3 regions of the Streptomyces sp. RK9 genome follow, and region 1 is predicted to be linked to each of the others. Evidence: riboswitches for the same ligand, from Rfam matches in the RefSeq annotation. Region 1 holds a riboswitch; each other region holds the start of a gene.
The links. A riboswitch is a leader RNA that binds a small molecule or an ion and turns the genes downstream of it on or off. The one in region 1 is predicted to bind cobalamin.

Region 1 (9,336 bases):
TTGCGGCGGCCGAGGTCGACCAGGAGCGTGGCCACGGCGGGCATGCGGGAGGCGAGGTCGGAGAGGTCGGTCGCGGACACCTGGCCGGTGGAGACCTCTCCGGTGAGGGCGTCCCGCAGGTCGGCCACCAGCCTGCTGGTGTCGCGCTCGGAGAAGAAGCCCGGGTCGACGCCGAACGCCTCGGTCAGGCGCAGCAGTACGGGCACCGTGAGCGGGCGGGAGTCGTGCTCCATCTGGTTCAGATAGCTCGGCGAGATGGCGAGGGTCCTGGCCAGGTCGGCCTGGCTCATGCGGCGTTCCTCGCGCAGGCGTCGCAGCCGCGCTCCCGCGTACGTCTTGCTCACTCGTGGCTCCCGTCCGACTCACTCATCCGAGGCTCCCTTCCTGTCGGGCACGCCCGCGATCGTAGTCACGCAGACTCGCCCCGCCAGCATTAACAGAGTTGGCAGAACCGCTGCGGAAGATTCGCAGAAGTTGGCACGCCTCCTCGCTTGCTGGCACTGAGTGCCGATGCCACAGTCGAACCGCGGCCCGCCGGACTCCGTCGGGCGGAGCGGAACCGGGGCGCGAACTCAAGCCCTGACGTCGGAGATCCCGGCCCTTCCGCCCGACTCGGCAGCATTGCTCACCTGTCCACGCACGGATCCGGTGGGCCGCACCCCAGATTGTTCAGGCACTCAGTGCCAGATGTTCGCACAGTTCACGAATCTCCGGGAGACGGTCATGGCACAGGCAGGGACGACGACGGCGACGGCCGAGGAGCTCGCGCGGCGGTGGGCGACCGACCCGCGGTGGCAGGGGATCGAGCGCACGTACAGCGCCGCGGACGTCGTGCGGCTGTCCGGCAGCGTCCGCGAGGAGCACACCCTGGCCCGGCGCGGCGCCGAACGGCTGTGGCGCCAACTGCACGAGCTGGACTACGTGCACGCCCTCGGCGCGCTGACCGGCGGCCAGGCGGTGCAGCAGGTCAAGGCGGGGCTGCAGGCGATCTACCTGTCCGGCTGGCAGGTGGCCGCCGACGCCAACCAGGCCGGGCACACCTACCCCGACCAGTCGCTCTACCCGGCCAACTCCGTGCCGCAGGTGGTCCGCCGCATCAACAACGCGCTGCTGCGCGCCGACCAGATCGCCACCAGCGAGGGCGACTCCGCCGTGGACTGGCTGGCCCCGATCGTGGCCGACGCCGAGGCCGGGTTCGGCGGCCCCCTGAACGCCTTCGAGCTGACCAAGGCGATGATCGCGGCGGGCGCGGCCGGCATCCACTACGAGGACCAGCTCGCCTCCGAGAAGAAGTGCGGCCACCTCGGCGGCAAGGTCCTCGTCCCCACCGCCCAGCACGTCCGCACCCTCAACGCGGCCCGCCTCGCCGCCGACATCGCCGATGTGCCGACCCTGATCGTGGCCCGCACCGACGCGCTCGCCGCCAACCTCCTCACCAGCGACGTCGACGAGCGCGACGCCGAGTTCGTGACCGGCGAGCGCACCGCCGAGGGCTTCTACCGGGTCCGGAACGGCATGGCCCCCGTCATCGCGCGCGGCCTCGCCTACGCCCCGTACGCCGACCTCATCTGGGTCGAGACCGGCACCCCCGACCTCGCCCAGGCCCGCGAGTTCGCGGAGGCCCTCCACGCCGAGCACCCCGACCAGATGCTGGCCTACAACTGCTCGCCCTCCTTCAACTGGAAGGCCGCGCTCGACGACGACCAGATCGCCAAGTTCCAGCGCGAACTGGGCGCCATGGGCTACAAGTTCCAGTTCATCACCCTGGCCGGTTTCCACTCCCTCAACCACGGCATGTTCGACCTCGCCCGCGGCTACGCCGACCACGGCATGACCGCGTACGTCGACCTGCAGGAGAAGGAGTTCGCCGCGCAGGAGCACGGCTTCACCGCCGTCAAGCACCAGCGCGAGGTCGGCACCGGCTACTTCGACCTGGTGTCCACCGCGGTCAACCCGGCCTCCTCCACCACCGCGCTCTCCGGCTCCACCGAAGAAGAGCAGTTCCACTAGGACGTGCCGAGGTCGGGGCCGTGCGGGCGTGCGCCCAAACGACCCCGACCCGTGTCTCATCTCACGTTCCGGAATGTGAACACCGCTGCCCAGGAGCGCGTCCACCCTCTAATCTGACGCGTGCAGCTGGTTCGCCCTGTCCGCCAGGCAGGCGCGTCGTAAGAGGGAACCCGGTGGGAATCCGGGACTGCCCCGCAGCGGTGAGTGGGAACGACCACCGTCATGAGCACTGGATCCGGCCGCGGATCCGGGAAGCGACGGTCAGTAGGTGTCCGCCTCGGCGGACGTGCCCGCGAGTCCGAAGACCTGCCCGTTGCCCGTACGTGACCGATCGCGTGCGGATATCCCGGTGACCTCGTGGGCGGGTCGGCGTGCATACAGGCGGAGCACCGTGCCAGTGGCGTGTGTGCGGTCCGTCCTGTTCGTCATCCCTTCGCGTCCGTGTCCCGTCCCGGGATTCTCAGGAGTCATCTCGCGAAGGAGATTTCCGTGACAGCGAAGTCCGCAGCCGCGGCAGCACGGGCCACCGTGTACGGCTACCCCCGTCAGGGCGCAGGCCGTGAACTCAAGAAGGCGATCGAGGGGTACTGGAAGGGCCGCGTCACCGCACAAGCCCTGAAGGAGACCGCGACGGAGCTGCGCCGCTCCACCTGGCAGCGCCTCGCGGCGGCCGGTGTCCACGAGGTGCCGACCGGCGACTTCTCGTACTACGACCACGTCCTGGACACGAGTGTCATGGTCGGCGCCGTTCCTCAGCGGCACCGCTCCGCCGTCGACGCCGACGCCCTCGACGGCTACTTCGCCATGGCCCGCGGCACCCAGGACGTGGCGCCGCTCGAGATGACCAAGTGGTTCGACACCAACTACCACTACCTCGTGCCGGAGCTCGGCCCCGACACCGTCTTCAGCGCCGACTCCACCAAGCAGGTCGCCGAGCTGAAGGAGGCCCTCGCGCTCGGCCTCGCCGCCCGTCCGGTCCTGGTCGGCCCCGTCACGTATCTGCTGCTCGCCAAGCCCGCCCCGGGCGTCGCCGCGGACTTCGAGCCGCTGACCCTCCTGGACCGGCTCCTTCCGGTGTACGCGGAGGTCATCGCCGACCTGCGCGCGGCCGGCGCCGCATGGGTGCAGCTCGACGAGCCCGCCCTCGTCCAGGACCGCACCCCGGCCGACCTCAACGCCGCCGAGCGCGCCTACCGCGACCTCGGCGCCCTCACCGACCGGCCGAAGCTGCTCGTCGCCTCCTACTTCGACCGGCTCGGCGACGCCCTGCCGGTCCTGGCGAAGGCCCCGATCGACGGGCTCGCCCTCGACTTCACGGACGCGGCCGCCGCCAACCTCGACGCGCTCGCCTCAGTGGGCGGCCTGCCCGGCAAGCGCCTCGTCGCCGGTGTCGTCAACGGCCGCAACATCTGGATCAACGACCTGGAGAAGTCCCTGGCCACCCTGGGGACGCTCCTGGGCCTCGCCGACCGGGTCGACGTCGCCGCCTCCTGCTCCCTCCTGCACGTCCCGATCGACGCCGCCGCCGAGCGCGACATCGACCCGCAGATCCTGCGCTGGCTCGCGTTCGCCCAGCAGAAGACCGGCGAGATCGTCACCCTGGCCAAGGGCCTCGCGCAGGGTACGGACACCATCGCCGCCGAACTCGCCGCCAACCGGGCCGACCTGGCCTCGCGCGCCGGTTCTGCGATCACCCACGACCCGGCCGTCCGGGCCAGGGCCGCGGCCGTCACCGACGCCGACGGCCGTCGCTCGCAGCCGTACACCGCGCGGGCGACCGCCCAGCGCGCCCACCTCGGCCTGCCGCTGCTTCCCACGACCACCATCGGCTCGTTCCCGCAGACCACGGAGTTGCGCGCGGCCCGCGCCGACCTGCGCGCGGGGCGCATCGACACCGCCGGGTACGAGCAGCGCATCGAGAACGAGATCCGCGAGGTCATCTCCTTCCAGGAGAAGACCGGCATCGACGTCCTGGTGCACGGCGAGCCCGAACGCAACGACATGGTGCAGTACTTCGCCGAGCAGCTCACCGGCTACCTGGCCACACAGCACGGCTGGGTCCAGTCGTACGGCACCCGCTATGTCCGCCCGCCGGTCCTGGCCGGCGACATCTCCCGGCCCGAGCCGATGACGGTGCGCTGGACGTCGTACGCCAACTCCCTGACGGAGCGCCCGGTCAAGGGCATGCTCACCGGGCCCGTGACCATGCTCGCCTGGTCCTTCGTCCGCGACGACCAGCCGCTCGGCGACACCGCCCGCCAGGTCGCCCTCGCCCTGCGCGACGAGGTGAACGACCTGGAGGCGGCGGGCACTTCGGTCATCCAGGTCGACGAGCCCGCGCTGCGCGAGACGCTGCCGCTGCGGTCCGCCGACCGCCCGGCCTATCTGGACTGGGCCACCGAGTCCTTCCGCCTCACCACCAGCGGGGTGCGGCCCGACACCCAGATCCACACCCACATGTGCTACGCCGAGTTCGGCGACATCGTCCAGGCCATCGACGACCTCGACGCGGACGTCATCAGCCTGGAGGCGGCCCGCTCGCACATGCAGGTGGCCAGGGAACTGGCCGAGCACGGCTACCCGCGCGAGGCGGGCCCCGGTGTCTACGACATCCACTCCCCGCGCGTGCCGGGCACGGACGAGGCCGCGGCCCTGCTCCGCAAGGGACTTGAGGCCATCCCCGCCGAGCGCCTGTGGGTCAACCCGGACTGCGGCCTGAAGACCCGCGGCTGGCCCGAGACCCGTGCCTCACTGGAGAACCTGGTCGCGGCGGCGCGCACGGTCCGGGGTGAACTGCCCAAGTCCTGACCTCCATCCGGGCGGCGGGGCCGGAGCACCCACAGATGTCCGGCCCCGCCCCCTCGCGCCGCCGAGGGCCGATCTCAGGCAGAGTACGGACGTCGTATCGGCGTCCAGCAGGAGGAATCGGATGAGTTTCCGGCTCGCGGCGTACGCCGTGTGCGTCGAGGACGGCCGGGTGCTTCTCGCCCGGCACGTGTCGCCGAGCGGGGTGTCCAACTGGACGCTCCCGGGCGGCAGGGTCGAGCACGCGGAGGACCCGTTCGACGCGGTGATCCGGGAAGTCGCCGAGGAGACGGGCTGCGACGCGGTGGTCGAACGCCTCCTGGGTGTGGACTCACGGGTGATCCCCGCCTCGGACCGCGCGCCCGGCCTGCCCGACCACCAGAACGTCGGCGTCTTCTACCGCTGCCGCGTCACCGGCGGCCACCTCCGCCCCGAGCCGGACGGCGAGATCGCCGAGTCACGCTGGACCCCGATCCCCGAGGTCGCCCGCCTCCGGCGGTCGTCGCTGGTCGACGTCGGTCTCGCGCTGGCACGGACGGAGCCGCCGACCGGGCATGTGGCGCCGGTCGCGGTGGGGGGCCTCGTCCAGCACTGACCGCCGGTGGAATTCGTTTGGTGCGGTGTCGACGTGTGCCTACTGTGGCGCCGTGAAAACCCAGGTGATCGTTCTCAATGGTGGTTCCAGCTCGGGGAAGTCCGGGATCGTGCGGTGTCTGCAGGCCGTCCTGCCGGAGCCGTGGCTGGCCTTCGGGGTCGACACGTTCGTCGACGCGCTGCCCGCGGCGATGCGGGCGTCGGACGCGGGGATCGAGTTCGGCCCGGACGGTGAAGTCGTCCTCGGGCCGGAGTTCCGGGCTCTGGAGGGGGCCTGGATCGCGGGGCTCGCCGCGATGGCCGGTGCGGGGGCGCGGATCATCGTCGACGAGGTGTTCCTCAGCGGTGCCGAGTCGCAGCGGCGGTGGCAGGAGGCGCTGGGCGAGCTGCCCGTGCTCTGGGTCGGCGTGCGGTGCGACGGCGCGATCGCCGCGGACCGTGAGGTCGCGCGTGGGGACCGCGTCGTCGGGATGGCAGCGTCGCAGGCCGACGCGGTCCACCGGGGCATGGTGTACGACGTGGAGGTGGACACCGGGCACGCCGAGTCGATGGCGTGCGCGCGGGCCATCGCGGCGCGGGTCAAGCCCTAGGCGCGGGTTCGCTTCGGGTGGGCGCGTGCCGTGTTCCGGTGGGCGCCGGGGGCTCCGGCGTTTCGTGGCGGCGGAAGGCCGCACGGTACGTGCTCGGCTGCCGGCCCGTGTGGCGGGCGAAGACCTGGGCGAAGGCGCCGGGGTCGCGGTACCCGACGTCGGCGGCGACGCTCGCGACGGTGCGGTCGGTCGTCTCCAGGAGGTGTCGGGCCCGGCGGACCCGCGCGCTGTGCAGATAGGACAGCGGGGTCTCGCCGGCCTCGTCGCCGAAGCGCCGGAGCAGGGTCCTGGTGCTGACGCCGAACTCCTTGGCGAGGGCGGCCAGGTCGTAGCGCTCCCCGAGGTTCTGGTCGAGCCACCGCTTCACGCCGAGCGAGAAGCTTCGGCCCACGGCGGGCAGGAGCCCCACGTCCACGTACGCGGACTGCGTGGCACGGGCGTCGTCGAGCAGGGCGATGCGCGCCGTGCTGCGGGCCACGCGGGGGCCGTCGTGCTCGCGGACGAAGCGGAGCGCGAAGTCGTACATCGCGCTGAAGGCCGCGGTGGTCGTCACGCCGCGGTCGGTCACCACCAACTGCTCGGAGCGGACGTCCACATCGGCGTAGCGCCGCGCGAACCGGTCCGCGTACAGCCATGAGGTCGTCGCCGCACGCCCCGCGAGCAGCCCGGCCTCGGCGAGGAGGAAGGCGCCTACGCAGATCGACACGACCGCGGTCCCTGCGGCGGCCTGCGCGCGGACAGCCGCGACTTCGGGCTTCAGGTCCGCGAGGGCGGTGTCGAGGTCGAGCGCCGGTGAGATCTCGAAGCCCGGGACGATCAGCACGTCCGCGGGGCGCATCGCCGAGACGCCGATGCCCGTGCCGCCGGACACAGTCACCCTTCGGCGGGGCGAGACGACGGACGTCTCGTACGACGGCTCCCCCGCTCCGCGCGCGGCGGCCACATGCCCGGCCATGGTGAGGAGGTCGAGGACGCCGAAGACCTCCGACCCGAAGCAGCCGGGGTAGGCCAGCACACTCACACGCAGCGGAACCATGCGGCGACTGCCTCCCACGTTTCGGTACTTCGGCCCTTCGGCCGACCTGGGCGCGGGCCGGCCACGCCCCTTGGCGAGATCACCGTGAAGCATGGCGATCTCGCCGCTTCTCGCCACGGGCAGCATCTCGCCATCCTGTGCCTCATGACAACCGTGCGAGGGCAGCGCGACGACCTCCTGGGGGACTTCTCCCGCAGGACCGTCAGCGTCGATGACATCAGCAGGACCGTGTACGTGTGCGGGTCGGGACCGGCCGTCGTCCTGATGCCGGAGATGCCGGGCATCAGCCCCGACCTCGCGCGGTTCGCCCGCTGGACGCGCGACGCGGGCTTCTCCGTCTACATGCCGTCCCTGTTCGGCACCGACGGCGCCTACCCGCTCGTCGACGCGGGCGAGGCCGTCGTGCGCCGTGCCTGTGTCAGCGCCGAGTTCCGGGCGTTCGCCGGTGGCGGGACCAGCCCCGTCGTCTCGTGGCTGCGCGGTCTCGCCCGCATCGCGCACGCCGAGCGCGGCGGGCCCGGAGTCGGCGCCGTGGGCCTGTGCTTCACCGGTAACTTCGCCCTCACCATGGCCCTGGAACCGGCGGTCGTCGCACCGGTGGTGAACCATCCGTCGCTGCCGCTCGACGACCCCGGCGGCCTGGAGATCGGCTCCGAGGACGCCGCAGCCGTGGCCGAACGCGTCGAGCGCGACGGTCTGAAGGTCCTCGCGTACCGCTTCACCAACGACAAGTGGTGCACGGGTCAACGCTTCGCGGCGTACCGTGCGCTGCTCGGTGACGCGTTCGACGGCCGTGTGCTGCCCGACGAGGCGGCGAACACCGACCCTCCGCCCTTCTTCCGTGACAGCGTCGGCTGCGCCCACAGTGTCGTCACCGCGCATCTGGTCGACGAGGAGGGCCACCCGACCGTGCGGGCCCGCGACGAGATCATCGCGTTCCTCGCCGAACGGCTCGGGACACGGGGCGACCCGGACGCCCGCCGCTGAGGCGATCCCGTGGCCCGCTGTGTCTGACTCGACAGGGGCGGAAGCCGCCCCCGGGCAGCTCCACCACGAGAATGGAGAGTTCGGATGATCAAGTGGGCAGGTTGGCTCATCGCGATATTCGGAGCCGCGCACACGCTGCTCGCCCTGACCGTGGAGGAAGCGGGCAGCCACGCCGGGGACTGGTTCGGCGGGGAGCTGTGGGGCGACGACCTCTCCGCGATGAGCTCGGCGAACAGCGCGTACTGGCTGAGCTGGAACAGCTTCGGACCACCGCTGGTCCTCATCGGTCTGACGGTCCTGTGGCTGGACCGCCGGGGCATCGTGCCGCCGGCGTTCATCGCGTGGGTCCTGGGGGTCTGGGCCGTGGGCGACATCGTGGTCCTCGGGACCTCGCCCTCGCCGGTCATCCTGCTCGCGAGCGTGCTGCTGCTCGTCGGGGCGCGCCGTGCCGCGCGCCTCGGCGGCCCCGCGCCCGCCGCCGACACGACTCGGGCTCCGTAGGCGCCAGGAGGGGCGGACCGCTCCCGGTCCCCCTCCACCCACCCCCGTACGCCCCCGTTTGCCGTCCGTTTAAGCTTCTGTCGCTGGTCAGCACCCATCCGCTGGCCAGTTGGTGACGGGGGGAAGAGCGCCGATGAATCATCCGGCCGAGGTGTTCAAGCCGTTGCAGGCGGACGATCCACCGCTGGTGGGCGGCTACCGGCTCGCGGCCCGGCTGGGCGCGGGCGGTATGGGGCGGGTGTATCTGTCGCACACGCGGGGCGGCCGCGCGGTGGCGATCAAGGTGGTGCGGCCCGAGCTCGCCGACAACCCGGAGTTCCGGCGGCGGTTCCGCCGGGAGGTGGAGGCCGCCCGGCGGGTCCGTGGCGCTTACACCGCCGAGCTGATCGACGCCGACGCGGACGGCGTACCGCCCTGGCTGGCCACGCTGTACGTGCCCGGGCCCTCCCTCGCGGACGCCGTCGCGCGGCGCGGTCCGCTGCCGGTGTCCGCGGTGCTGTGGCTGGTGGCGGGAGTGGCCGAGGCGCTCCAGGCCATCCACGGCGCGGGCATCGTGCACCGGGACCTGAAGCCGTCGAACGTGCTGCTCGCCGCCGACGGGCCGCGTGTCATCGACTTCGGTATCTCGCTGGCCTCCGACATCACCTCGCACACGGTCACGGGCTCCGCCGTCGGCACGCCCCAGTTCATGGCTCCGGAGCAGGCGTCCGGAGGTGAGGTCACGGCGGCGACGGATGTCTTCGCGCTGGGGCAGACGGCGGCGTTCGCGGCGCTCGGAGAGCCGCTCTACGGGGACGGCCCTTCCGTCAGCGT
Region 2 (9,336 bases), 2.5 Mb from region 1:
CTCGTCCTGATCGTCGTGCCGCTCGCCCTGGCCTGGGCCCTGCAGGCGTGGGCCGGGCGGCGGCCGGCCGGGCAGCGGGTGTCCGACGCCGCGACCGCCACGATGGTCCCGCTCATGGCCGCGACGCTCCTGACCGTCGTCGCCTCCCAGGTCCCCAAGCTCGGCGGGAACCTCACCGACGTGGCGGCCGTGGTCCCCTGCTACGTCCTGTTCCTGCTCGTGATGGCCTTCGCGGGCAAGGCCGTCGCCCGCCTCTTCCGCCTCGACACCCCGGGCTCCCGCGCGCTCGTCTTCACCGGCGCCACCCGCAACTCCCTGGTCGTGCTGCCCCTGGCCCTGGCGCTGCCCGAGCCCTACGCCATCGCCGCCGTGATCGTGGTCACGCAGACCCTCGTCGAGGTCGTCGGCATGGTCGTCTACGTCCGGGCCGTCCCCCGGCTGCTGCCCGAGGGGGCGCGCTGAGGATCCCGGCGGGCTTGTCGGTCGTCCCGTCGTCCCCTCGTCCCCTCATCCCAGGACGGCGCCACCGAACCCACCGGTTAAAGTGCGGGCATGTACGGGGGAGCAAGAACAGCAACGACACGGACCTTGCCGTGCACGTGGTGCAACAAGCCGGTGCCGCAGCCGCGCAGGTGGCGCAGGCGGCTCTACTGCAGCGAGGCGCACCGCCGCAAGAACCGCGTCGTGGAGGCCGTCGGCAACTTCCTGGACAGCCTCTAGGACGGGCCCCGACGTCGGCTAGGAAGCATCCTCGTCGCAGCCGACGATGTCGTCCTCGCAGTCGAACACCTCGTCCGTGGCGATGGTGTTGAGGCGCCAGACGATCTCGGCGAGCGCCTCGGACCGCCGCTTGTCGGGGGCGACGCGGGCCGTGAACGGGGCGGCGCCCGCCGGGATGTTGAACTGGTCCGCCTGCCGGTCGCCGCAGGAGACGACCCACTCCTGCTCGTCGTCGCCGCGGCCGAGCGTGAGCGTGATCTCGTCGGTGTTCGGGGCCACGCAGGTGATGTCGAGGCGGTAGGGCCGCTCGCCCGGCGTCGGGAACGTCTTCCTGAGCCCGTCGGAGAAGGACGTGACGTCGCTGTCGACCAGTTCGGCAGGCGTGTCGTCGTAGCCGAGAGCCCGGTCGGCCCGCCGCAACGCGTCCTCCGCGTCACCCTTTCCCCACTCGACGAGCTGCCCCTCGTCGGCGGGCGGCGAGCTGGACGCGGACGGCTCGGCGGACCGGTCGGACGAGCCACCGGACCGCTCGGCCGGGCCGCCGCAGGCCGCGGCCAGGAGGACGACGGTCGCGCCCAGGGCGGCGGTGCGCGCTGTCGTACGTATGCGAGAGATCATCAACTGGCTTTCCGGCAGTGCCTGGAGCGGCTCGGGTACGTCGACTCGGGTACAGCGACTCGGGTGGGTCACGCAGGCACAGACTGTAACTTATTGGTACAGACCAGTAGAAGCCGCCCCGGAGGGAAACGGCGGCGGCCCGGGTGCGCGCTGGTGCGCGCGCCCGGGCCGCTGGTGGCGCTGCCCGCCGGCAGCGTCACCTTCTCACCGAAGTCCGGCCGTCAGCAGGTGCGGTTGACGTAGTGCGCCCCCTGGATCTTGCTCGCCGAGCCGAGCCACGTCTTGCCGGGGCCGACGCAGCGCTCGTAGTCGGGCGCCATGGAGACCCTGACGTGGATGACGACACGGGAGCCGTCCGACGTGCAGTGGTTGTAGAAGGCGTCGGAGGAGGTCTCGTAGAAGCCGCACGGGTCGGCGGCCGCGGGGGTCGCGGTGACGGTCACCGCGCCCAGGGACGTGAACGCGAGAGCGGTGGCGGCGAGGGCGCTGGTCACCAGGCGACGGACAGACACGGGGAACTCCTTGGTGAGGGGGGTCGGTTCGGCCCGGAACCGTGCGCGGTCCGGGGCGGCTTTCGGCCCGAGGATCGCAGCCCCGCGGCGCCCCGGTTGATCGAATGGCGCCCCGTTCACCTGGAAGAACGTTCCCCCCCTCCGCCGATCGGATGGATCTCCTCCGTTTGACCCCCGCGGGACCCGTCACCTCTACCCCGTCGGACCCGGCACCGGGGGTGGGCCGCCGACCCGCGCCGCGAGCCGCTTCGGAGCCTGAACGCGGTAGCTCTCGGTGAGGAGTTCCGCCACCTCGGCCCAGTCGGTGTCCTCGTCCAGGCGCATGCCCACGACGTTGCGGCCCCAGGATTGGCGGAAGAACGGGGCGCCCGCGTTGGTCAGCGCCTCGAACTCCTCGCCGCCCGAGCGGAACGTGAGGGTCGTCGTGAGCCCTTCGGTCGCGACGGCCCGCGCCGACGGGGAGTGCGAGCGGGTCCAGTCGGTCAGGTAGACGTGCGCGAAGGTCGCGGTGCGGATGCGCCAGCGGGTGCCGATCCAGGCCGGTTCCTCGTGCGCCTCGGGGAGGTTCAGGCACACGGCGCGCAGGTGGGTGAGGACGTCGAGGGGGACCTCGTCGTCGTCCGGGATCCTCTGGCTCGTCATGGGCCCTCCCCCTGGCTGCGGGTCTCCGGTGGGTTCGCGACGGGTTCTCCGGTGAGTTCGCCGCGGGTTTCCGGCGAGTCTAAGGACCCGGCTGCCGCGGTGGCGTGCGCAGGAAGCGGACCGACACGTGGTCCAGCGCGTCCGCCGGTGGCGTCACGCGCGCCCGCACCCCGTACACCTCCGCGATCAGCTCCTCCGTGACGACCTCGGCGGGCGTGCCGTGCGCGTACGCCCTGCCCTCCCTCAGGACCAGGATCTCGTCGCAGAACATGGCGGCCAGGTTGAGGTCGTGCAGGGCGATCACCGTCGTCACGGGGAGCGAGGCGATCAGGTTCAGGAGGTCCAACTGGTGCTGGATGTCCAGGTGGTTGGTCGGCTCGTCGAGGAGCAGTTCGCGCGGGGCCTGGGCCAGGGCGCGGGCGATGTGGGCGCGTTGGCGTTCGCCACCGGAGAGGGTGTGCCAGGACTGGTCGGCCCGGTCGGTGAGGGAGGTGCGGTCCAGGGCGTCCCGGACGGCCCGCTCGTCGGCGGGGGTGGTGCCCGACCACGGCCTGCGGTGCGGGATGCGGCCGAGGGCCACCACCTCCCGCACGGTCAGCTCCACCTGCGTGGTCGCGTGCTGGTCGACCACCGCGAGCCTGCGCGCCGTCTGTCTGCGGCCGAGCCGGGGCAGCGGCGTGCCGTCCAGCGTGACCACCCCCGCCGCGGGCGCGAGGACACCCGCGAGGAGGCGCAGCAGCGTGGACTTGCCGGAGCCGTTCGGGCCGATGAGGCCGAGGGTGGTGCCCGGCCGGGGGGCGAGGGTGATGCCGTCGACGATGAGGCGGCCTCCGGCCTCGTGCGCGACCCGGGCCGCCGCGAGTCCGGCGGGTGCCGGATTCTCGTACGTCATCGGCTTCTCGTACGCCGTCGACTTCTCGTGCGCCGTCGGATCCTCGCGCGTCACGGGCTTCTCGTACGTCATCGGCTCCTCCGCGTCCGGTACAGCACCGCCACGAACGCCGGTACGCCGATCAGTGACGTGACCACCCCCACCGGGACCTCCTGCGGGTCGAGGACCGTGCGGGCGAGGGTGTCCACCCAGATCAGGAACACCGCGCCCGCGAGCGCCGTCACCGGGAGCAGCCGCGGATGGCCCGCGCCCACCACCGCCCGGGCCGCGTGCGGCAGCGCCAGGCCCACGAACCCGATCGCCCCGGCGCTGCTGACCAGGGCCGCCGTCAGGAGCGCCGTGGTGCACAGGAGGAGCACGCGCACCCGGCCCACGTGGACGCCGAGGGTGGCCGCCGCGTCCTGGCCGAAGGCGAACGCGTCCAGCGTGCGGGCGTGCAGCAGGCACACGGTGAGCGCGACGACGAGCACCGCGCCGCACGTCCAGACGTCCGTCCAGGCCGCGCCGCTCAGCGAGCCGAGCAGCCAGAACAGCACGCCGCGGGTGGTCTCCGCGTCGGCGGCGGTGAGGACGACGAAGGAGGTGAGCGCGGAGAAGAGCTGCATCGCGGCGACCCCGGAGAGGACCACCCGGTCCGTGGTGTCGCCGAGGGTGTGGCTGAGCAGCAGGACGAGCGCGAACGACACGACGGCGCCGATGAACGCGCCCGCCGACACCGTGAGCGCTCCCCCGCCGACGCCGAGGACCACGACGGCGACGGCGCCCGTGGACGCCCCGGAGGAGACACCGAGCACGAACGGGTCGGCGAGCGGGTTGCGCAGGAGCGACTGGAGCACCGCCCCGCACACGGCGAGGCCCGCGCCGCACACCGCCGCGAGGACCGTGCGCGGCATCCGCAGGTTCCACACGATGCCGTCGCGGATCGGCGTCAGCTCCGCCTCGCCCCAGCCGAGGTGGGCCGCCACGGCCGACCACACGTCGGGCACGGAGATGTCGGCGGGGCCGATGGTGACGGCCACGGCGACGGAGAGGAACAGGACCGCGAGTCCGGCCAGGGCGAGGAGTCCGCCGCGCAGCGCGACGCGCAGCCGGCCGCCCGCGGCGCCCCTCACTTCGCCAGGCCGAACTCGCGCAGCGCCGCCGCGACTTGTTCGATGCCGTCGACGGTGCGGATGCTCGGGTTCAGGGCCTGGCCGCTGAGCAGGACGTAGCGCTTCTTCTTCACGGCCGTGAGGTTCTTCGTGGCCGGGTTGGACTCCAGGAACTTGATCTTCTGGCGGGCGGACTCGGCGGACTGGGACCTGCGGGTGAGGTCGCCGATGACGAGGACGTCGGGGTCGCGGTCGGCGATGGTCTCCCAGTTGATCTGGGGCCACTCCTCGCGGGTGTCGGCGAAGGCGTTCTGCACGCCGAGTTCGCGGGTGATGACGCCGGGGGCGCCGCAGCAGCCCGCGATGTAGGGGGCCTCGGAGTTGGCGAACCAGTACATGAGGGTGGTGTCGGAGGCGTCGACGGACCCGGCGGCCCTCGCGGCCCGGGACTTGAGGTCCGCGATCAGCTTCTCGCCGCGCTTCTGCACGTCGAAGACGCGGGCGAGGTCGCGGATCTCGCCGTACACGGTGTCCATGGTGAGGGTCTTGGTGCGGGTGCCGTCGTCGTCACCGGCGTTGTCCTTGCCGGCGCAGTCGGTCGGCGAGACGTAGACGGGGACGCCGAGTTCGGTGAACTTGGCGCGGTCGGCGACGCCGCCCTTGCCGACGGTGTAGAGGAACGAGGCGCTGACGAAGTCGGGTTCCTCGTCGAGGACCTTCTCCAGCGACGGGTAGCGGTCGGCGAGCCGCGGGACCTTGGCGTTCTCCTTCTCCAGGCCCTTCAGGACGGGGTCCGTCCAGGTGCCGGTGCCCACCATGCGGTCGGCCAGGCCGAGGGAGAGCAGGATCTCGGTGGAGCCCTGGTCGAGGGAGACGGCCCGCTTCGGCGGAGCCTGCACCTTGGTCTTCTCGCCGCACGTGGTGAGGGTGACGGGGTAGCCGGGGCGCGCCTTGTCCGACGTCTTCGTCGGTGCGCCGCCGCACGCGGTCAGCAGGAGGAGGCCCGCACCCAGCAGGGCGGTGAGGGGTGTGCGGCGAGCGCGCCGCGTGGTCGAAGGCACACGTCTTCCCGAGTCTCAGGGCTCATGCGCGGAGCCTGGTCTGCGAACTCCGCCGCCCGTGCGGACGGCGGTGCCAGCAGGTCTTCGGACTCGGGTTCGTCCGGGCGGGGCCGCCTTCCCGGGGGTCCGTGGACTCCCAGTGGCCGCTGGCCCCGCCCGTCCCCCTCACCGCTGCGCGTCAGTTCCGGATTCCCACCGGATTCCCCGACCCAGGTGCGGGTACGACTGGCGTCCGCAAGCTATCACTCCGGTACGACATCAGCCCTGGTCGGGGCGGGGCTCACCGCGGTAGGTGCCGAAGGACCACTTGTTGCCCTCGGGGTCGGCGATCGCGAACTCCCGGCTGCCGTACGGCTGGTCCTCGATCTCGCGGATCACCTTCACGCCCGCGGTGGTGAGGCGGAGGTAGAGGTCGTCGACGTGGTCGGTGACGACGTACGCGCCGAACGTGCCCGGCTGCAGGCACCACTCGGCGGACTTCGGGTCATGGCTGCCGAGCATGACGCCGCCGCCCTCGGGCCAGTCGAGCTGGGCGTGGGCGACGCGGCCGCCGTCCTCGTACACGGCGGTGCGCAGGAAGCCGACGGTGCCGACGAGGAAGTCGATGAGGGCGGGGGCGTCCTGGGCCTGGAAGGTGGCCCAGACGTCGGCCGGGCGACGGTTCGCGGTGGCTTGACCGGTCTGGCCGGTTTGCGTGCTCTGCGCGTTCTGCGGGTTCTCGTTGCTGTTCATGCGTCCCAGTCTTCGCCGCCCCCGTGCCCCCCGGCTTGGATATTCCGGCACTCCTCGGCCGTCCAGGCGCTGGGGCTCAGGCCCGTGTACTGCTGGAAGTCCCGGACGAGGTGGGAGTGGTCGTAGTACCCGCGGTCGGCGGCGATCCGGGCGAGGTCGGGGCGCGCGCCCGCGGCGACCACGCGGACGACGGCGGCCTTCGCGTGCTGGAAGCGGATGAGGCGGGCGGCCTGCTTCGGGGTGACGCCGGTCTCGGCGCGGAACAGCGCCGACAGGCGGCGTTCGCTGAGGGCGACGTGCGCGGACAGGCCGCGCAGGGTGCCCGCGCCGCGGTGCCGGGCGAGCCAGGCCCAGGCCTCGCCGACCTCGGGCCGCACCGTCCCGGCGTGCTCCGCGTCGGCCGCGCGGCGGGCCAAGTAGGCGTTGAGGAAGGCGAACCGGTCGCTCCAGGTGTCCTGCTCGCAGAGGCGTTCGCGGACGTCGGCGGCGACCCGGCCGAGGACGTCGGTGCCGTCGGTGACGAGCTGTCCGGCCAGCTCGGCGGCGGGCAGGCCGAGGAGCGCGCGGGCCGCGAGCGGGTGCACGGCGAGCTGGATGCCGGCTTCGTGCTCGGGCTGGACGACGTAGGCGGGGCTCTGGTGGAGGCCGCCGACGACGATGTCCGTGCGGACGGCGTCGGGTCCGGTCGCCTGGCTCGGGGTGCGGCCCGTGGTGACGGGGCCGTCGAGGGAGAAGATCAGCGTGAGGTACGGGGACGGCAGGCCGCGGTGCAGGGCGGGGCGCTGCCCCTGGCTGCGGTAGCCGACGGCGGACACGACCGCACCGCCGGGCGGGGGCGCGGCCCGGACGAACTCGCGGGAGGCGGTGTCGCCGTCCCTCACCTCGGTGTCCGTAGCCGTGGGGCCCATGAAGCCATTGTGCGCGGGCGCGGGCGGGCCTGTCGTCCGGTGCGGCTACCCGCGTCCGTCCGTCCCATGCCCGGCACGCACGGTGACCTCGATCATGGGAATCGGGCACCTGGTCCTCGTAGCATGGCGCGCCGCTCCGGACGGGTCGGCGCAGCGCTCTCAGGGAACGGGAACCATGGCAATTCGAGCAAGGGGCAGGCTGGCGGTCGTCGGAGCGGCGGGGGCGCTGGCGGCGGCGGTGTTCGCGGGCGGCGCGCTGTGGCCGAGCGCGGCGGACGCGAAGGCGGCGGACGGCGAGGCGCCCACCCCGGCCGCCCGTGCCGCCGCGGCCGACCTCAAGCACTGGCCGAAGCCGGTGGCGGCGAAGCTCGGCAAGGTCATCGCGAAGAACGAGGGCAAGGGCGCGTACGCCGTCTTCGACGCGGACAACACGACGTACCGCCACGACCTGGAGGAGTCGCTCCTTCCGTTCCTGGAGATGAAGGGCGTCCTCAGCCGCGCGTCGATGGCCCCGTCCCTGAAGGTCATCCCGTTCAAGGACACGGCCACGCACAAGGAGAGCCTGTACAGCTACTACAACCGGCTCTGCGAGGTCGACGACCAGGTCTGCTACCCGTGGGCGGCGCAGATCTTCTCCGGCTTCACGCTGAAGAAGCTCAAGGGGTACGTGGACGACCTCCTCGCGTACGACAAGCCGATCCCGGCGACGTACTACGACGAGCACGGCAAGGTCACGAAGACCGAGGTGGAGCGGCCGGAGTTCTTCCCCGGCATGCGGGAGCTGTACAAGTCGCTGCGCGCGCACGGCATCGAGGTGTACGTGGTGAGCGCGGCCAGCGAGGACCTGGTGCGGATGGTGCTCGCCGACCCGAAGTACGGGTACGGCGTGAGGCCGCAGAACGTCATCGGTGTCGGCCTGCAGCTCCAGGACCCGAGGACGGGGCGGGTGACCAGCTCCCGCAAGGAGATCGCCGAGGGCCGGTTCGGCCCGAAGGACCGGGCGCGGCTCGCCAAGTACGAGCTGACGCCGAACCTGTGGGCGCCGCTGACCTGGTACCAGGGCAAGCCCGCCGCCATCTCCACGTACATCGACGAGTGGAAGAAGCCGGTCCTCGTCGCCGGGGACACCCCCGTGAGCGACGGCCCGATGCTGTTCCACTCGGCGGACGTGCGCAACGGCGGTGTGCGCGTGTGGGTGAACCGCAAGGACAGCTACATGAAGCAGCTGGACGGGATGAAGCGGAAGAACGCGGCACGGCAGCGGGAGTTGGGGCAGCCCGTGACGGCGGACAAGCGGTGGCTGACGGTGACGCCGGAGCAGATCGGCTGAGCGGAACGGCCCGCTGTGCACAACGGGAGCCCCTGGGTCAGCCGACCCAGGGGCTCCCCCCGTGCGACCGGGGCCGCCGCCAACAGCCCCGGGCTATCCGGCCCGCAGCCGCTCGAACGCCGCGGCCGTCGCCGCCCGGTCCGCGCCGTCGGCCAGCAGTGCGTGCAGGAGCAGGCGGGCCTTGGGCGCGTCGAGCTGGCCCGCGGAGATCAGGCCGCGGGCCAGCAGGTCGGACTCCGAGCCGGGGCCGCGGTAGGTCTCGGTGAGCAGCGGGCCCGCACCCGTGCGCGAGGCGAGGACGACGGGCATCCGCGCCGCCGCGGCGGCCAGCGGCTCGACCAGCCACTGCGGCGCGTGGCCCGCGCCGAACGCGGCGACGACCAGGCCGTCGAAGCGGTCGTCCACGGCCTCCAGAAGCTCGCCGCCGTCGCCGAGGGACAGCGTGAGCAGGGCGACACGGGCGGGGGCGCGGAGCCGCAACGGCCGCTCCACCGTGGGCTGTACGGGGCGCAGCAGAATGTGCGGGACGCCCTCCACGACACGGCCGAGCGGGCCCGCGCCCGGTGAGGCGAAGGTGGCCACGGACGTGGTGTGCGTCTTGCGCACGTGCCGGGCGGCGTGGATCTCGTCGGCGAGGACCGTGAGCACGCCGAGGCCGCGGCAGTCCGGGTCGGCGGCGATCGCGAGCGCCGCGGCGAGGTTCGCCGGGCCGTCCGCGCCCGGCAGGTCGGGGCGGCGCATCGCGCCCGTGACGACGACGGGCTCGCGGGGCGCGCAGACCACGTCGAGCAGGAAGGCCGTCTCCTCCAGGGTGTCGGTGCCCTGCACGA
Region 3 (9,336 bases), on a different replicon from region 1:
GGAGAGCTTGCCGATGGTCGGCGTCTCCAGGAACAGGTTCAGGGACTGCGCCTGGTCCAGGAACGGCGTGCGGTCGGCGGCCATGTCGATGAGGCCGCGCTGCGGGATCTCCCAGGCCGTGCGGTACAGGTCGCGGACGTCCTGGGGGACCCAGGTGAAGCCCTGCACCGAGCCGTTGGACTCGCGCAGCGCCTCGCGGGTCTGCGCGTCCCACACGCCGAGCCGCTTCAGCTCCTGCACCAGGTAGGAGTTGACCTGGAGGAACTCGCCGGACAGGGTCTCGCGCTTGAAGAGGTTGGAGACCTGCGGCTCGATGCACTCGTACACGCCCGCGATGGACGCGATGGTGGCGGTCGGCGCGATGGCGAGGAGCAGCGAGTTGCGCATGCCCGTCCTGCCGATACGTTCCCGCAGGGCCGCCCAGCGGTCGGGCCAGGTCAGCTCGACGTCGTAGTGGTCGGGGTGCAGGACGCCGCGCGCGGTGCGGGTCTTCTCCCAGGCGGGGAAGGGGCCGATGGGGGTCCCCCCTGCACCGGAGCCTGTCGAAGGTGCTTGGGGGCGCTCGGCGAGGTCGGCGGACGCCTCGTACGAAGCGAGCATGATGCGCTCGGCGATGCGGGTGGAAAGGGCGCGCGCCTCGGGCGAGTCGAACGGCAGCTTCAGCTGGAAGAAGACGTCCTGGAGGCCCATCGCGCCGAGGCCCACGGGCCGCCACTTGGCGTTGGAGCGCCCGGCCTGCTCGGTCGGGTAGAAGTTGATGTCCACGACGCGGTCGAGGAAGGTGACGGCCGTGCGCACGGTGGCGTCGAGCCGCTCCCAGTCGATGTCGCCGCTCGCCGTGTCGACGAACGCGCCCAGGTTCACCGAACCCAGGTTGCACACGGCCGTCTCGCCGTCGTCCGTGACCTCCAGGATCTCCGTGCAGAGGTTGGAGGAGTGGACGGTGTGGCCGGGCTCGGCGGTCTGGTTGGCCGTGCGGTTGGCGGTGTCCTTGAAGGTCATCCAGCCGTTGCCGGTCTGCGCGAGGGTGCGCATCATCCGGCCGTACAGCTCACGGGCGGGGATGGTCTTCTGCGCGAGACCGGCCGCCTCCGCCTTCTTGTACGCGGCGTCGAACTGCTCGCCCCACAGGTCGACGAGCTCGGGCACGTCGGCCGGGGAGAACAGCGACCACGGCTGGTCGGCGGCGACGCGGCGCATGAACTCGTCGGGGATCCAGTGCGCCAGGTTCAGGTTGTGGGTGCGCCGGGCGTCCTCGCCGGTGTTGTCCCGCAGCTCCAGGAACTCCTCGATGTCGGAGTGCCAGGTCTCCAGATAGACCGCGGCGGCGCCCTTGCGGCGGCCGCCCTGGTTCACGGCGGCGACGGAGGCGTCGAGCGTCTTCAGGAACGGCACGATGCCGTTGGAGTGCCCGTTGGTGCCGCGGATCAGGGAGCCGCGCGAGCGGATACGGGAGTACGAGAGCCCGATGCCGCCGGCGTGCTTGGAGAGCCGCGCGACCTGGTGGTAGCGGTCGTAGATCGAGTCCAGCTCGTCGAGCGGCGAGTCCAGGAGGTAGCAGGACGACATCTGCGGGTGCCGGGTGCCGGAGTTGAAGAGCGTCGGCGAGGACGGCAGGTAGTCCAGACGGCTCATCAGGCGGTAGAGCGCGGCGACCTCGTCCAGGGCCCGCTCGGAGGCGTCCTCGGCGAGACCGGCGGCCACGCGCAGCATGAAGTGCTGCGGGGTCTCGACGACCTTGCGGGTGATCGGGTGCCGGAGCAAGTAGCGGCTGTGCAGGGTGCGCAGGCCGAAGTAGCCGAAGCGGCGGTCGGCGCCGTCGGCGAGCGCGGCGTCCACGAGGCCGTCGAGGTGCTCCGCGTGCAGCGTGGCGAACTCGGCGGTGCGGTCCGCGATCAGGCCCTCGCGGTGGCCGACGGCGACGGACTTGGAGAACGACGTGACGCCCTGCGAGGCGGCTTCCTCGCGGATGCCGATGGTCAGGAGCCGGGCCGCGAGCTGCGAGTACGCGGGGTCCTCGGAGATGAGGCCGGCGGCCGCCTCGATCGCGAGCTCCCGCAGCTCCACCTCGTCGGCCTTCGCCGAACGGCCGCGCAGCGCGGCGGCGGCGACCCGGCCGGGGTCGGCGTCGGGGAGGTCGGCGGTGAGGTCGGTCAGGACGCGCAGCAGGGCGGTCCCCGGTCCGTCGGTGGTCTGCGCGGCCTGCTGGGCCTCGGCCTGCTCGGCGGCCTGCGCTGACGCGGGTTCGGCGGGCGCGATGGTCACGTGGTGCTCTCCCTCGCTCGGCTCTGGGCCTTCGAGGGGGCAGGACGGCACGGACGCGCCCGCGCAGGGGCGACTCCGCGTCCACCAACCCATTCCGCGAGGCCCGGACGTCTCTGGCACCGGGACCGGACGGTCCAGGTGCGCTGTCGGCAGGTCGTCGGACTCACCGGCGCATGTTGCGGGCGCGAGCGCACAAATGCGTACCAGTACACCGTTGCGGGACAGTTCCGGACTTGCACCGGATTCCCCTGCGGCGACAGCGAGGACGAGCATACATCTTGTGCTGGCTTTCGGTGCCACCCCTAGATGTTGTGTCGGAGGGTAGTGGCGCTGTCGCGCGACGGGGCGCCCTGAACCTCAACTCGGGGGCGGGGCGTGGCATTCCGAGGGGGCGTTCAGCCACCCGCGCCCGGCGGGTCCTGGGGCGCGCCGTCGCCGTCGCGGGGGATGTCGCCGCGCTCCACCGGCGTCGCGGGGGAGGTCTTCTTCGGCAGTACGGCGTCCAGCTCGGCCGCGTCCGCGCGGTGCGCCTCCTCGGCGGCGGCGCGCAGCGTGTCGCGGTCCACGAGGGCGGGGTCGGCGGAGAGCTGGATGCGCAGGCCGTGCTCGGAGCGGGCGTACGCGTGCCAGGAGCCGGACGCGTCGGTGCTGTCGGGCGCGCCGGGGCCCGGCGTGCGGTACCAGCCCTTGCCGTCCTTCTCGCAGCGCTTCGCGGGCGGGTGGAGGCCTCGGCAGGACGTGTCGTCGACGGTGCCCCGCTCCACGCCGACCTTGATCTGCGCGCCGCCCTTCCTCGCCACGTACACCGCCTGGAAGCCGTCGTCCCCGAGGACGCCCACGGACTGCTCCGCCAGCGTGAACCCGTCGGCCTCGGTCACGTACACGTGCGCCGTCCGGGTCTGGGCGGCGCGGGCGCGGTCCTCCAGGTCGGCCCGGGAGGGCGTCGATCCGGCGCCGGAGCCCGCGTCCTCGGAGGCCCTGTTCTCGGACCCGGCGGTCTCGGTGCCGCACCCGGTGAGGGCGAGGGGCGCGAGCAGCAGCAGGGCGGCGGGGAGCAGGAGGTGAGTGCGCGGCATGGGCCCATTCTTTCGTACGCCGGTTCGGGGCCGGAGGCGGCACGGCGAAGGCCGCCGCGCCCCGGGCGGGGACGCGGCGGCCTCCAGGCGGGGCCGGGGCCCCGGGCGTCAGTGCCCGGCACCCACCTTCGGCAGTTCGACCGCCACGCCCTTGTCGCCGGCGTCCGCGGTGTAGTCCTCCGGGGACGTCTCGTCGACGCCGTCGGGGGCGCCCGCGGCCCGCAGGACGAAGGTGAGGACGACGGTCACGACGACGTTCAGGACGAACGCGGTCAGGCCGATGTAGCCGATCTCACCGATGCCCGGGATCTCCTTGGACGAGCCGCCGAAGTGCTTCTGCGTCGGCGAGGCGACCCCGTACGCGGCGACCGTCCCGTAGATCATGCCGACCGCCCATCCCGCGAGCAGCGCCCACCGGTGGAACCAGCGCGTGAACAGGCCGCCGACCAGGGCGGGCATGGTCTGCAGGATCCAGATGCCGCCGAGGAGCTGGAAGTTGATGGCGACCGTCTTGTCCATGGTGAGGACGAAGGCGAGCGCGCCCACCTTCACCAGGAGCGAGACCAGCTTGGAGACCTTCGTCTCCTGGGCGGGTGTCGCGTCGGGCCTGATGAAGTCCTTGTAGATGTTGCGGGTGAAGAGATTCGCGGCCGCGATGGACATGATGGCGGCCGGGACGAGCGCGCCGATGCCGATGGCCGCGAAGGCGACGCCCGTGAACCAGTCCGGGAACATGTCCTCGAACAGCTGCGGGATCGCCAACTGCCCGTTCTCGACCTTCACTCCGGCCGCGATCGCCATGAACCCGAGCAGCGCGAGCAGGCCGAGCATCAGCGAGTACAGCGGCAGGATGGTGGTGTTGCGCCGGATCACGTCGCGGCTGCGCGAGGACAGCGTCGCCGTGATCGAGTGCGGGTACATGAAGAGGGCGAGCGCGGAGCCGAGGGCCAGGGTCGCGTAGGTCCAGGTGCCCGCGTCGCCCGGGACCAGGGAGCCGACGGGTTTGCCGGTGGCCTCGTTCGTCGCGGAGAACTTCTCATTGGCCGCGCTGAAGATGTCGTCGAAGCCGCCGAGCTTGATCGGGATGTAGATGATGGCCACCACGATCACGATGTAGATCAGGGTGTCCTTCACGAACGCGATCAGCGCGGGCGCCCGCAGCCCGGACGAGTAGGTGTACGCGGCGAGCACGCCGAAGGCGATGAGCAGCGGCAGGTCCTTGATGAACCAGTTCGTGTCCTCGCCGCCGCCGACGCCCATCACGTCCAGGACGGCCTGGATGCCGACCAGTTGGAGCGCGATGTAGGGCATCGTCGCGAGGATGCCGGTGACCGCCACGGCGAGCGAAAGACCCTTGGAGCCGAAGCGGCCCCGGACGAAGTCCGACGTCGTCACGTACCCGTGCTTGTGCGAGACGGACCACAGGCGCGGCAGGAAGGTGAAGATCAGCGGATAGACGAGGATCGTGTACGGCACGGCGAAGAAGCCGGCCGCGCCCGCCGCGTAGATCGCCGCCGGGACGGCGACGAAGGTGTACGCGGTGTAGAGGTCGCCGCCGAGCAGGAACCAGGTCACCCAGGTCCCGAACGACCGGCCGCCCAGGCCCCATTCGTCGAGGCTGTTCTCGTTCTCGGCCCGGCGCCAGCGGGACGCCAGGAAGCCCATGACGGTGACCGCGAGGAAGAAGAAGATGAAGACGGCGAGCGCGACGCCGTTCACGCCGTCGTTCACCGGGACGCACCTTCCTCGATGGCCTTGCGGGCGCGCTGGTCACGCTGCCACAGCTGGTAGGCGATCATCGTGAGCGCGGTCGAGATCAGCACCCACAGCATCTGGTACCAGTAGAAGAACGGGATCCCGATGAAGGTCGGGTCGGCCTTCGCGTACGAACTCACCCAGAGCATCGCCACGAAGGGCGCCACGAGGCAGAGGGCGATGACCACGCGGACCGGCGTGACCACCGGCTGTCTCACTTCAGGCGCAACTGGCACTTCAGGCGCATCTGACATACCGCGGCTCCGTTCCCTCACTTATCCCGTTCTTAACGTGCGGGAAATCTAAGTCAGAGATCTCGCGGTACGGAACCCCTGTCCGTATAACGGACGGGTACCGGAAGTGCCGTCGTGCCTGCTCAACGACGGACTCAGCAGCAGCGGAAGCCCGCGCGGGGGTCCGACTCCTGCCGGTCCGTCCGCATCCGCTCGAACGCGCGGCGGCTCGGCGCGACGGCGTCCGGATGATCTTTGCGGAGGTGCGCCACGTACCGCTCGTACGCGGACTCGTCGGTCAACTCCCTTACGTACCACCGCAGTCCGCGCAGCGCGCGCAGGAGGGGGCCGCTCATGGCGAGCCCGCCGTCTCGCGCTCCTGGGCCGCGGCGATTTCCGCCTTCTCCTCCTTCGTCGCGAAAAGACCGGCGGGCGCGACCGTCTTCGACTCCTCGAACGGCGCCTCGCTCAGCTTCGACGACAGCGGATCGCGGATGTGGCGCACGCAGATGCGCAGCGCGTCGGCGATCACGATCACGATGAGGAGCGCGAGCGCGGCCGAAAGGACGCCGTCCACCGTGGAGTTGGTGACGACGGTGTGCATGTCGTCCATCGACTTGGCGGGCGGCAGGACCTTGCCGTCGTCGATGGCGTCCTGGTAGATCGAGCGCTGCTTGAAGAAGCCGACGCGCGGGTCGCTGGAGAACACCTTCTGCCAGCTCGCCGTGAGCGTCACCGTGGCGTCCCAGACCAGCGGAACGCCCGTGATCCAGGCCCACTTGAGGCGCCCGGACTTCACGAGCAGGGTGGTGCAGACGGCGAGCGCGACGGCCGCGAGGAGCTGGTTGGCGATGCCGAAGATCGGGAAGAGCTGGTTGATGCCGCCGAGCGGCTCGTGCACGCCGACCCAGAGGAAGTAGCCCCACAGGCCCGTCACGGCGGCGCTGGTGAGGACGAGGCCCGGCTTCCAGCTGATGTTCTTGAAGGGCTTGTAGACGTTGCCCAGCATGTCCTGGAGCATGAAGCGGCCCACGCGCGTGCCCGCGTCGAGCGCGGTGAGGATGAACAGCGCCTCGAACATGATCGCGAAGTGATACCAGAAGGCCTTCAGCGAGCCGCCGGTGACCTTGGAGAAGATCTCCGAGACGCCGATCGCGAGGGTGGGCGCGCCGCCGGTGCGCGAGAGCAGCGAACTCTCCTCCACGTTCTTGGCGGCCTGCGCCAAGTCCTCGGGGGAGATGGTGTATCCGAAGCCCGCGACGGCCTTCGACGCCTCCTGCACGGTGTCGCCGACCACGCCCGCGGGCGCGTTCATCGCGAAGTAGAGGCCCGGGTCGATGATCGACGCGGCCACCAGGGCCATGATCGCCACCGCCGACTCCATCAGCATGGAGCCGTACCCGATCATCCGGACCTGCGTCTCCTTCTGGATCATCTTCGGCGTCGTGCCGGAGGAGATCAGGGAGTGGAAGCCGGAGAGCGCGCCGCACGCGATGGTGATGAACACGAACGGGAAGAGCGAGCCCGCGAAGACCGGTCCGTCGCCGCGCGAGGCGAAGTCGGTGACCGGGTCCATCTTCAGCGTCGGCAGCGCGATGAGGACGCCGAGCGCGAGCAGCACGATGGTGCCGATCTTCATGAACGTCGACAGGTAGTCGCGCGGCGCGAGCAGCATCCACACCGGCAGGATCGAGGCGATGAAGCCGTACGCCACCAGCCAGATCACCAGCGTCGACGGCGCGAGCGTGAACGCCTCCGCCCACGAGGACTCCGCCACCCAGCGGCCCGCGATCAGCGCGAACAGCAGCAGCGCGACCCCGATGAGGGAGACCTCGCTGACCCGCCCCGGCCGCAGGATCCGCAGGTAGAAGCCCATGAACAGGGCGATCGGGATCGTCATCGCGATGGAGAAGGTGCCCCACGGCGACTCGGCGAGCGCGTTCACGATCACCAGGGCGAGCACGCCGAGCAGGATGATCATGATGGCGAAGGCGGCGAGCAGCGCCGCGGCCCCGCCGAAGGGACCGATCTCGTCCCGCGCCATCTGGCCGAGCGAGCGGCCGTCGCGGCGGGTGGAGAAGAACAGGACCACCATGTCCTGCACGGCCCCCGCGAAGATCACTCCTGCGATGATCCAGATCGTGCCCGGCAAATAGCCCATCTGGGCGGCGAGCACGGGACCGACCAGCGGCCCGGCGCCCGCGATGGCCGCGAAGTGATGGCCGAGAAGCACCCGCCGGTCGGTCGGGTGGTAGTCGATCCCGTTGTCGAGCCGCTCGGCGGGCGTGGCCCGGCGCTTGTCGACCTTGAGCACCTTGTACGCGATGAACTTCGCGTAGAAGCGGTAGGCGATGGCGTACGAGCCGAGGGCGGCGGCCACCATCCAGGCGGCGGACACCTCCTCGTCCCGGGAGAGGGCGAGTACGGTCCAGCCGGAGGCGCCGACCAGCGCGACGACTGTCCAGAGGGCGATGCTCTTGGGGTTCGCTGTGCGCACGGGCCGTCCTCCCGTTCACGATCTGCGGTGACGGGAGGACGGTAGGGCAGGAACGTGATCCGCGCTACAGGGCGGACGGGATCAGTCCTGGGGGCGTTTGAGCCGGGCCACGAACTTGTACCGGTCGCCCCGGTACACCGACCGCACCCACTCCACCGGCTGGCCCGATCCGTCGAGCGAGTGCCGCGACAGCATCAGCATGGGCAGGCCGACGTCGGTGCCGAGCAGTCCGGCCTCGCGCGGGGTGGCCAGGGAGGTCTCGATGGTCTCCTCGGCCTCCGCGAGGTGCACGTCGTAGACCTCGGCGAGCGCCGTGTAGAGGGACGTGTACTTCACCAGGGAGCGTCTGAGCGCGGGGAAGCGCTTGGCCGAGAGGTGTGTGGTCTCGATGGCCATCGGCTCGCCGCTGGCCAGGCGCAGGCGCTCGATGCGCAGGACGCGGCCGCCGGTGGCGATGTCGAGGAGGCCTGCGAGGGTGTCGTCGGCGGTGATGTAGCCGATGTCGAGCAGCTGGGAGGTCGGCTCCAGGCCCTGGGCCCGCATGTCCTCGGTGTACGAGGTGAGTTGGAGCGCCTGCGAGACCTTCGGCTTGGCCACGAACGTGCCCTTGCCCTGGATCCGCTCCAGGCGGCCCTCGACGACCAGCTCCTGCAGGGCCTGGCGCACCGTCGTGCGGGAGGTGTCGAACTCGGCGGCGAGGGTGCGCTCGGGCGGGACCGGGGTGCCGGGGGGCAGGGTCTCGGTCATGTCGAGCAAGTGCCGCTTCAGGCGGTAGTACTTGGGCACCCTCGCCGGACGTACCGACTTGCCGGGGCCCGGGCCGTCCGCCGTGGTGGAGGCGGTGGGGTTTCCCGTCACGGACGCTTCCCCCGTCACGGACGCGCCCGCCCCGGCCTGGGTACTGCCCGCCTCTGTGCCCATGCTCCGCCTTCCCGGCTCCTGTGCTGCTGCTGTCACCGGCTCCTGCGCTGTCGCCACCGGGTCCTCCGTCTGTCGCGGCTCACATCGTGGCACGGTCCGGGGCGAGGGGCGCCCCCTGCTCGCGCGAAGGTCGCGCGGGGCCGCGGTCCCGGGGTGTTTCCGGGGGTGCGACACGGGCCCGTACCCACTCAGGTGTCGGTCCGATAACGGACGTGACTGCCCTTCTTATACACCCTTGACACCTATAAAGGTCTAGGCCAAGCTCCCCGTACTGGTCTACACCATTAAAGACCAGGTCCAGTCCCACGGGCAGTCTTTCGGTCCTCTTGGTCGCTGCGGGTGGGGGGTTGGCTGGCATCCAAAGGAGGATGACTGTGAAGCGCAAGCTCATAGCGGCTATCGGTGTCGCGGGCATGTTGGTCTCCGTCGCGGCCTGTGGCGGCGACGACAAGGACGACAAGAAGTCCGGGGCGGACGGCTTCAAGGGCGAGACGCTGACGCTCTGGGCCATGGACGGCTCGACGCCGGACCAGTGGCAGAAGGACGTCACGGCCGCCTTCGAGAAGAAGACCGGCGCGAAGCTGAAGTT

Region 2: linked by a shared signal. The riboswitch ahead of AB6L24_RS08545 (ABC transporter substrate-binding protein) and the one ahead of metE (5-methyltetrahydropteroyltriglutamate--homocysteine S-methyltransferase) in region 1 are both predicted to bind cobalamin.
Region 3: linked by a shared signal. The riboswitch ahead of AB6L24_RS31560 (ribonucleoside-diphosphate reductase subunit alpha) and the one ahead of metE (5-methyltetrahydropteroyltriglutamate--homocysteine S-methyltransferase) in region 1 are both predicted to bind cobalamin.

What each region holds. Positions count from the first base shown of each region.
Region 1 covers NZ_CP173703.1:4,626,220-4,635,555, reverse strand. The annotation lists gene AB6L24_RS19050 (short-chain fatty acyl-CoA regulator family protein) at 1-344, opposite strand, end outside; gene aceA (isocitrate lyase) at 724-2,010, shown strand; cobalamin riboswitch at 2,121-2,339, shown strand; gene metE (5-methyltetrahydropteroyltriglutamate--homocysteine S-methyltransferase) at 2,500-4,818, shown strand; gene AB6L24_RS19035 (NUDIX hydrolase) at 4,940-5,410, shown strand; gene cpt (chloramphenicol phosphotransferase CPT) at 5,463-5,999, shown strand; gene AB6L24_RS19025 (GlxA family transcriptional regulator) at 5,989-7,035, opposite strand; gene AB6L24_RS19020 (dienelactone hydrolase family protein) at 7,180-8,022, shown strand; gene AB6L24_RS19015 (DUF6463 family protein) at 8,107-8,523, shown strand; gene AB6L24_RS19010 (serine/threonine-protein kinase) at 8,657-9,336, shown strand, end outside.
Region 2 covers NZ_CP173703.1:2,157,794-2,167,129, reverse strand. The annotation lists gene AB6L24_RS08580 (arsenic resistance protein) at 1-462, shown strand, start outside; gene AB6L24_RS08575 (hypothetical protein) at 553-720, shown strand; gene AB6L24_RS08570 (hypothetical protein) at 739-1,338, opposite strand; gene AB6L24_RS08565 (DUF6355 family natural product biosynthesis protein) at 1,560-1,850, opposite strand; gene AB6L24_RS08560 (MmcQ/YjbR family DNA-binding protein) at 2,043-2,492, opposite strand; gene AB6L24_RS08555 (ABC transporter ATP-binding protein) at 2,572-3,384, opposite strand; gene AB6L24_RS08550 (FecCD family ABC transporter permease) at 3,453-4,496, opposite strand; gene AB6L24_RS08545 (ABC transporter substrate-binding protein) at 4,493-5,536, opposite strand; cobalamin riboswitch at 5,594-5,781, opposite strand; gene AB6L24_RS08540 (VOC family protein) at 5,795-6,268, opposite strand; gene AB6L24_RS08535 (helix-turn-helix domain-containing protein) at 6,265-7,176, opposite strand; gene AB6L24_RS08530 (haloacid dehalogenase-like hydrolase) at 7,352-8,506, shown strand; gene AB6L24_RS08525 (asparaginase) at 8,600-9,336, opposite strand, start outside.
Region 3 covers NZ_CP173704.1:2,540,387-2,549,722, forward strand. The annotation lists gene AB6L24_RS31560 (ribonucleoside-diphosphate reductase subunit alpha) at 1-2,265, opposite strand, end outside; cobalamin riboswitch at 2,396-2,555, opposite strand; gene AB6L24_RS31565 (hypothetical protein) at 2,661-3,341, opposite strand; gene mctP (monocarboxylate uptake permease MctP) at 3,450-5,072, opposite strand; gene AB6L24_RS31575 (DUF3311 domain-containing protein) at 5,069-5,350, opposite strand; gene AB6L24_RS31580 (YbdD/YjiX family protein) at 5,485-5,685, opposite strand; gene AB6L24_RS31585 (carbon starvation CstA family protein) at 5,682-7,826, opposite strand; gene AB6L24_RS31590 (GntR family transcriptional regulator) at 7,908-8,747, opposite strand; gene AB6L24_RS31595 (extracellular solute-binding protein) at 9,122-9,336, shown strand, end outside.